4 regions of the Yersinia aldovae 670-83 genome follow, and region 1 is predicted to be linked to each of the others. Evidence: predicted binding sites of a transcription regulator. Region 1 holds the regulator's gene; each other region holds the start of a gene.

Region 1 (2,208 bases):
ATTCCTAATGCTCGATGAGATCACTGTATGAGAATATGCTGTGAGATATTTTTGTGAGATGAAAAACATTGCTCAATTCAAACACCTGTCAATATGACGTCTCGCGCAAACATGGTAGAATCTATTGATGACTACGTTGCGAGATTACAATCATGAAACCGATCAATGAGGAAACGCTGCTCGCTAAGGCTGAAAGCCTATGCCTACAACGAAACGTCCGGTTGACCCCGCAACGTCTAGAGGTATTACGTTTGATGGCCCAGCAGCCCGGTGCTATCAGCGCTTATGATTTACTGGATCTGCTACGAGTTTCTGAGCCGCAAGCCAAACCGCCTACAGTTTATCGCGCATTGGACTTTCTGTTGGATCAAGGGTTTATTCATCGCGTCGAGTCAGCTAATAGCTATGTGTTATGCCATCATTTTGAAGAGCCGACTCATACTTCAGCGCTATTTATCTGTGACCGCTGCAAGATAGTGACCGAGCGCACTACCGTCGGGATTGAAGAGGCCTTGGCGCAATTGGCAAAGCAATCAGGTTTTGCACTGCGTCACAGCGTAGTAGAGGCACACGGTTTATGTGCGGAATGTGGGGTAGTTGAAGCATGTGAAAGCCATGATCACTGTGATCACGACCACTCAATTGTGACGAGAAAGAAGTAGATACCTGGCGATAAAGATCACACTGTCGCTAAAAGGCGGCAGTATTAGACAGCTTTGAGCAATACAAACAGATTTACCCCAGTGCAATAGACGTAAATACTGATATATAAATAGAGTGTGGGTAGCATTCTTCAGGATAAGACACATCCATGTGTCTATAGCGATATAAATCAGACAGTTAGAATGGATTATATTAAAATATATTCACTCACTTCATTGTCAATTATATATTATCACACTAACAAGAAGGTATTATTTAATTAAAACATTCATGAAAATAAGAAAGCCGATTAATTTATACCCTAAATAAACGCTTATATCAGATCCAGTCGCCATTACGGATGACACCAACGGCCAATCCTTCAATAGTGAAGCTTTGTTCACGCAGATCGACAACAATCGGCTGGAACTCACTATTTTCTGGCAGAAGTTGTACGATATTACCCTGTTTCTTCAAGCGTTTGACCGTCACTTCATCATCAATTCGTGCGACAACCACTTGCCCATTACGCACATCTTGCGTTTTATGTACCGCTAGCAAGTCGCCATCCAGAATACCGATATCTCTCATCGACATTCCGTTTACCCGCAGCAGAAAATCTGCGCTCGGTTTAAACATGGAAGGGTCTACTTTGTAGTGGCCTTCGATATGCTGCTGTGCAAGCAATGGCTCACCTGCGGCAACTCGGCCAATCAACGGCAAACCGTCTTCTTCTTCCATCAGTAAACGAATGCCACGGGAAGCGCCGGAAACAATCTCGATCACGCCTTTACGGGCCAGTGCTTTTAAATGTTCTTCCGCGGCATTTGGAGAGCGAAACCCCAGACGCTGCGCGATTTCGGCACGGGTCGGTGGCATACCGGTTTGCGCTAAGTGATCGCGAACCAGGTCATAAACCTCTTGCTGTCTGGTAGTTAGTGCTTTCATTCCGCCCCCTGTTTGTTTATACAGTCTTGCTGTGAGTATATACAGGTAAGCGAGCATTGGGAACCAAAGAGTGAATAAAAACAGGGATTAATCACTGTTTACATCGACAGCACTGTTCGAGCCTTTATTGACCAATATGCTGCCAAAGTACCGTTATCCATACAAATAGTGCTAATCCAATCGCTAAAAACACTGCGGCTGACCCCATATCTTTTGCCCGGCCAGAAAGTTCGTGAAACTCACTACCAATACGATCGACGATAGCCTCGATAGCACTGTTTATTACCTCTATAATGATAACTAAGATCACGCTGGAAATAAGTAAGATACGCGCTATGGCACTCACATCTAGCCAGAAAGCCAGTATGATGGCAGCAATAGCGGTGACGATTTCCTGACGAAAGGCGGCTTCGTTTTTCCAGGCTGCCATTAACCCTTTAACAGAATAACCGGCCGCTTTATAGATTCGGGTTAATCCTGTTGATTGATTCGCCATGTTTTATTGCCTTTATCTTAAGTTAATGATGATTTTTGCCATTTTATGTTGTCTCATCACCACAGATCTCAAAACCAGTTTCTGGTATCCTTGCGACGAATTGCTAACAAGAGGCTTCATGT
Region 2 (2,208 bases), 1.3 Mb from region 1:
GGTTGGCTGTGGATGGTGGTGTATCCCAACTCCCCATTTGCGGTTCAGGCCGTTCCAGTGTAGCGGCACGCGTCTGACCTGGTGACGGCGTATCTTGCGGAATTTCAAACGAATATAACGGTGGCGTTACCGATGTGTTAGCCGTCATCGGTGCTGCACTGTGACTGATTACCGGTTGTGCTGGCATAGCCGCAGGTGCAGAAGATAACGCGGCCTGATTATCATCATCTGTAGCACGCAAACTGCTCAATAATGGGTCGTAATTATCTTCTGTGTTAGCAGTCAATGATGGACTCTGTTCAATGCCATCGGTAGCCATTTCTGTTGCCGGTGGCGCTGAGAACAACACGTCGTCATCGGCATGAGCCGTTGATGCAGCAAGTGTGACCGCCGCGACAGCTTTATTTGCAGTAATACCCGGCGCTGACTCTTCACTCTCAATGTCACCAACACGATAGTCATCATCCTCATCGTCATAACGTTCTTTACGACGTGAGCGATTAGTCATAAATGTCACGGAACCGAGAACCACGCCTCCTATCTTCTCCGCAATGACCAACCATGACCAACCGGTAAATAGCGTCAGACCAACCGCCCAGATACAGAGCAAAGTCAGGGTTGCTCCCACACCATTAAACCACGGCAACATGGCGTTGCTGAACAAGCTGCCAATCACGCCACCAGAGGCAAAATAATAGAGATCGTCGAGGTTGAGCGCGGCAAGACCACATGAGGTCAAAATCAGGGCTAATGTGCCAATTAGACGCAATGAAAGCGCAAAATAGTCCACATGTTCATTGGCGTCACGCTGACGGAATGCAGCCCAGCACAATATCACCATAATAGGAGGGATCGCGTATGCCAAGACGCCAAAGGTGAAAAACAGCGTATCAGCCATCCACGCCCCAATACCCCCACCAAGATTGTGGATAGGTTCGTGCCATGCCGTCTGAGACCAGCTTGGGTCTGACGGATTAAAACTGAGCAGCGCAGCCATAAGGTATGCTGCCAAAATCGTCACCACAATCAAAACGGCTTCAAGCAAACGTCGCCCGCTGCTAAGTTTTTTCAAGGTAACTTCTTTATCTTCTGTATATTCCTGGCTCAAGAAAGGCTCTCCAGGTTCCTGTTGACTAGTATGAGCGACAACGCCGAGAACCCTCCCGGCGTTGAAACTGTATGAATAAACAGGAGTGTAACCAAATTACTCAGGTTTTGCACCTGCCTGTTTACCGCGTTTTAATTACCAAGCGGTTACTCTGCTTCACTTCTTCCATAACCACATAGGTACGGGTATCGTTGACACCCGGCAGGCGAAGCAAGGTTTCACCGAGTAAAGTACGGTACGCAGACATATCCGGTACACGGGTTTTCAACAAGTAGTCGAAATCGCCAGAAACCAGGTGACACTCTTGAATTTCCTCAAGATTTTTAACAGCGGCATTAAATTGCTCAAACACGTCCGGAGCGCCACGATTCAGAGTAATCTCAACAATAACCAGCAGTGACGCATCCAAATATTGTGGATTTAGCAACGCGGTATAGCCATGAATGAAGCCCTGTCGCTCTAAACGGCGCACACGTTCCAGGCATGGTGTTGGTGACAACCCGACTCGTTTTGAAAGCTCAACGTTAGAGATGCGCCCATCCTTTTGTAATTCATTCAGGATGTTACGATCTATACGGTCAAGCTCTTTCCCCGGGCGTTTTTTATTATCTATCATCTTATTAGTCTCTCTTATTTTCCTTAAGTCCACGACACGCTCTTAGTGATAAATACTTTCAGAACCTGTTGCAGACAACGACCCGCAGCCTTTTTATGCAAATATATCAACACGTTGTTATCTCACACCTTGTCTGTCCAACTGTATGCGAGGCACTCGAAGATTATTAGCGTTAGAAGAAGAGACAAACATCACAACAAACAACCGCAGATACATCCCCCCCTGTGGTTATTCGAGCATTTACTCCACATGCCATCCAGCATTAAGCGAAAACATTCCAGGGTTTTCGTTTGGTATCATTGATACCAAATCTGAAATTATGGCGCGCAGATAATTTCTTCTTCCATAGATGTTTTCGCAAATGCACAGCCGATTGTCAAAGTAAAAGAAGTTAAATCAGTAGAACGTGCCAGAATTAAAATCCCCAGGGTCATTCCTGACCTATTTTACCCCCCCTAAATTGCCATAAAATGGCGCAAAAAGG
Region 3 (2,208 bases), 1.3 Mb from region 1:
GGCAATGAGCTTTTAATAGCTAAGCCCTTGGTTAAAATTCTTCGTCAAGGTTTTAACGCTCCCGTTAATCACGCTGCCAGTATAATTTGGCATTTTAGAGCAACCTTGGCGATGTAAAGTCTACAACGTGGCGCGAAAGTTACAAGTGTGATGTGATAAACCGCCTGAAAAAAAAGCAGAATTATACATAATGTTTAACGATTTAGCGGTAAAAATGGTGGTTTTCTGTACCTTGTTTTTCATCGGAAGCCGCATTCCGACTCGCTTTATGGGGATTTAGCAGGACTAAGCCCTAAATATTGTAATTTTTCATGGGATAAATCCTAAATTTACTTAATGATACAAAGAAGAATGAATTTTTAACGTTGCGCACTGTCCTTGGTGCAGTTTTGTGTCATCTAACGGATGCATAATAAAGCCGTAAGCGTTGCCTAATTTTGCAGCTAAACGTAACCTAATGCGGTCATCTTCTGATAGCTCAGGCAGCCACCCTAACACCACACTATAATTTCCTGTCAGTAATGCTTTTTCCATCGCCTCAACGGTCGACAATGGATTGATTTGGCTTAGCTGTACGACTTTATTTATAGGCAAACCTGATTGCTGTAGCCACCGACGACATAATTTCTTATGGGGCGTCAGCCATAAAAGCCAGCGGGATTGTTTACCCAGTTGTTGCAGTAAAGGGAGCAGTAATTGGGCCACCGCTGGTTGGTTCTCGCTGTATACAAGTTCACTGATAAGACCGCTGTCCGCCGGTGCATCGACTCTTTCCGGTGAGTGGCTGGTAATAAGAGACTGATGATTAGCATGATAAGGTTTTAGTGATTGAGTACGCATTGTGAACCTCGCTTGCGGTGTGCTGTATGTATATACAGTAGTCACTGTTTAGGTGAAGATCAACTAAATTTTTACAAGACGCTTCGCATAATTGTGATGAAAATAGGTGTAAATCCATTTTGTGTTTGGCTCAGAATTCTATATTGCGTATTTTTTAATTAGTTGTTCCTCTTACACTTATGGTTAGTCGATAGGGATGTTGGATCAGATTTTTACTAAAGGAATAGTCATGAAGAATAATTCAGAAAAAAGGATCACTCAGGCGAAGATTCGTTTTGATTTTTTAGGTCAGATAACCGCACGCTCACAATTTGGCGGCTATGGTCTGTTGGTTAACGGCGTTATGTTTGCGGTAATTTCTGAGGGAGAAATGTATTTACGCGCTAATAATGAGGTAGAAAGCCTGTTTCGCGCCAGAGGGATGATTAACTTCGTCTATGCTAAACGCGGGGTGCCGGTGCTGCTGCGTTACTACTGGGTTGATCCAGCATTGTGGGGTGACGAGCTGACTTTAAACAGCTTTGTCAGGCAGGCTTATCAAGGGGCCAAGGCTGAACTTTTAAGTAAGAAAGGCCCAGTCGTTCGGCTGAAAGATTTACCGAACCTCAGTGCCAGCCTTGAGCGGCTATTGTGGAAAGTGGGGATTAAGAATGCGGCCGAATTAAGGCTTGAAGGTGCTAAACGTTGTTATCTGAAGTTGCGTGCGCTGAGGCATTCTCTTGGCATTAATGTCTTGTTAGCGTTGGCTGGGGCGATTAGCGGTTACCACTACGCAGCACTACCGGTAATGATTCGCAGTGAGCTGACCGAATGGTTTGAACAGCATTTTCGGCCAGCTAAAGACTAAAAATACGAAATATCCTAACGGGACAGAGAATATTTAGTCTGCCTGACTAATCTGTTTATTCAACTCGCTGAGTTCCGGTAATAGTTCAAGCAATAAGCCTATTTGTTGTAAAACCAGTTGGTCTTTGCTTTCCGGTTCTGGATTGCACTGCTGCAGCCGGGTGGATAAGCGTGATAATACGTGAGACATATTTTCACGGTCAGGCTGCTGTTGTTCAAGAGTTCCTTCGACATAACAAATGGCATCATTGAGTAAATTTAGTGTGATGGAATTGGTCAGTTTTTCGCGATGAGCTCCCAGAGCAGAGATATAGCTCAACATAGTGTGATTTAGACACAGTAAGCGGAATGCCGCCTCCTGAGTTTCTTTATCATTTTTGGGTTCTGCTGACATATTTGAAATAACTGAAGCCAGCTCTGCATCGCAATTATGTGCATCCCGGCGTGCGACACGATAAGGCAGGCTATTATCCTTGCCTTGATAGTATTGCACCAGGATGGCATCGAGATAACGGCAGTTGG
Region 4 (2,208 bases), 1.9 Mb from region 1:
CGTTCATAATGGTCGGTCCAATCAATGGCACGGAGCCGGTTTTCTTCATCAGCAATCAGCAGCAACTCACCGAGTGGCGTCGCCATTTTATCAATCAAAAACGTTTCCATAAGTCTCCGATATGGTGTGGCTCAGGGCAGCTTATGCGCAATTATCACATGAAATAGGGCATCAGCAGATGACAATTTAGAGAGTTCTGCAAAAGTTTGTCGCAATAAATGATGCGCTTTGCTCCAATGACGTTGTCAGACTCATGACCAGCAGCAATTAATTGGATATTATCGATTGTAAAAGTCATTTTATTCAGCGCACAACATTAAGGTGATCATCACATGGAATCGAAACCGGCGCGCATTCTGATCAGTGCCTGCTTGATGGGCAAACCCGTGCGTTATAACGCCACCGCGTTGTCAGTCAGTGACGAAATTATCCAGCGCTGGCAAACTGAGGGGCGGTTGGTGCTTGTTTGTCCTGAGTTGTCCGCAGGGATGCCGGTTCCACGCCCGGCGGCGGAAATTCAACAAGGCCAGGGTGAGGCCGTGTTACAAGGGCAGGCTCGCGTGATTGAGCAATGGGGGAACGACGTGAGTCGCGAGTTCCTGCAAGGCGCTTATCAGACATTGGAATTAGCACAAAAGCACCATTGTGCCGTGGCGATTTTGACCGAAGGCAGCCCATCGTGTGGCAGTAGCCGTATCTATGACGGTAATTTCAGTGGGTCGCAACGGGCAGGTCAGGGCGTGACGACGGCATTACTGCGACGACATGGCATCACGGTGTTCAGTCATCATCAGCTCCAACAGGCAGACGATTTTTTGCGAAACGCCTCACATAACCCGCTCAATAATTAACCGAATGTCATAAAATACCGCTATACTGTATAAATAAACAGTATCACCACAAGGTCGCATTTTTGGTCATTTTATTTTGTTGAAACCATTAAGTCGAGGTAGCGATATGACATTCAAAATAGTAGAAAAACACCCACTGCAAATAGTAGGGATTCGTGTCGTTGGCCCTTATCACGAAACTATCCCTCAAGGTTTTAAACAGCTCTCAACACTCTATACCCAACACCAAATCCCCGCCAAAGATTGGCTGGCTCTCTATTGGGATAACCCTGAGGTCAATCCGCCGGCAGCGTTGCGTGCTGATGTTTCACTTTCTGTTGCCGCCGATTATGTTTTGCCGCCTGAACTGAGTGATCAACTGCAACAGCAAGTTATTCCTGCTGGCATGTATGCGGTTTATCATGCTCGAGTCACCGATGATGATTACGCCAAAGCGTGGAGCGAATTGTACAACCTGCATCTGCCACAGAGCGGTTATCGCCCTGCAAAAGGGGCTTGCTATGAGGTTTACCTCAATGACGGCATCACTGATGGCTATTTTGATATCGATATTTATCAGTCTGTAGAAAAAGCAGAATAAGTTGGGTGTAAATTAGTTTGGTATAAATTAATTGAGGGCAGCCGTTCCAGCGAGTTCGGCTGCTACGTTTTGAGTGATTCAGTGATTCAGTGATGAGTTGATGAGGTAATGGATTGCGCAATAATTAAGGCTAACTGTCATAAAAACGTCATTGGTATGTTCTAGTATCCGTTGTAACCCATTAATACAAATTGTATTACTGTTTTACAACAAGGAATTATATCGATGCAGAACCGCGTATCCACTCTGTCAGGCATAGCGCTATCTACTCTGTTATTGTCCAGCGCTCTGTTTACTCCCAATGCCATTGCTGCCGCCACCGGGTTATATGACCGTGCCGCTCAAGGCGATGTTACCCAGTTTGGCGGCGCACGCCGTTTGACCGGGGACCAGACTCAGGCACTTCGTGATTCGTTGTCCAACAAAACGGTAAAAAATATCATTTTGCTGATTGGTGATGGCATGGGTGATTCAGAGATAACCTCGGCTCGTAACTATGCAATGGGTGCCGGTGGTTTCTTTAAAGGAATTGATGCGTTGCCGCTGACAGGGCAATACACCCACTATTCGTTAGATAAGAAAACGCAGAAACCGGATTACGTGACAGATTCTGCGGCCTCTGCCACCGCATGGTCATCCGGTGTGAAAACCTACAATGGTGCGTTGGGGGTTGATGTGTTTGGTAAAGACCACGTTACTATTCTGGAATTAGCCAAAAAAGCGGGTAAAGCGACCGGCAACGTGTCAACGGCTGAGTTGCAAGATGCAACACCTGCG

The links. The regulator LexA, encoded in region 1, represses DNA repair genes until DNA is damaged. The targets are predictions, from matches to a motif close to TNCTGTATGTACATACAGNA.
Region 2: a site for LexA is predicted at 1,174-1,193, ahead of AT01_RS04855 (DNA translocase FtsK 4TM domain-containing protein). Genes of this name have one in related genera too.
Region 3: a site for LexA is predicted at 861-880, ahead of sulA (SOS-induced cell division inhibitor SulA). Genes of this name have one in related genera too.
Region 4: a site for LexA is predicted at 875-894, ahead of sbmC (DNA gyrase inhibitor SbmC). Genes of this name have one in related genera too.

The regions. Positions count from the first base shown of each region.
Region 1 is NZ_CP009781.1:2,297,510-2,299,717, forward strand. It holds gene zur (zinc uptake transcriptional repressor Zur) at 153-662, shown strand; gene lexA (transcriptional repressor LexA) at 982-1,590, opposite strand; gene AT01_RS10490 (diacylglycerol kinase) at 1,715-2,086, opposite strand.
Region 2 is NZ_CP009781.1:1,043,535-1,045,742, forward strand. It holds gene AT01_RS04855 (DNA translocase FtsK 4TM domain-containing protein) at 1-1,108, opposite strand, end outside; gene lrp (leucine-responsive transcriptional regulator Lrp) at 1,230-1,724, opposite strand.
Region 3 is NZ_CP009781.1:970,064-972,271, reverse strand. It holds gene sulA (SOS-induced cell division inhibitor SulA) at 334-840, opposite strand; gene AT01_RS04600 (TfoX/Sxy family DNA transformation protein) at 1,070-1,687, shown strand; gene yccS (YccS family putative transporter) at 1,721-2,208, opposite strand, start outside.
Region 4 is NZ_CP009781.1:409,373-411,580, forward strand. It holds gene ogt (methylated-DNA--[protein]-cysteine S-methyltransferase) at 1-110, opposite strand, end outside; gene AT01_RS01950 (DUF523 domain-containing protein) at 333-851, shown strand; gene sbmC (DNA gyrase inhibitor SbmC) at 958-1,431, shown strand; gene phoA (alkaline phosphatase) at 1,657-2,208, shown strand, end outside.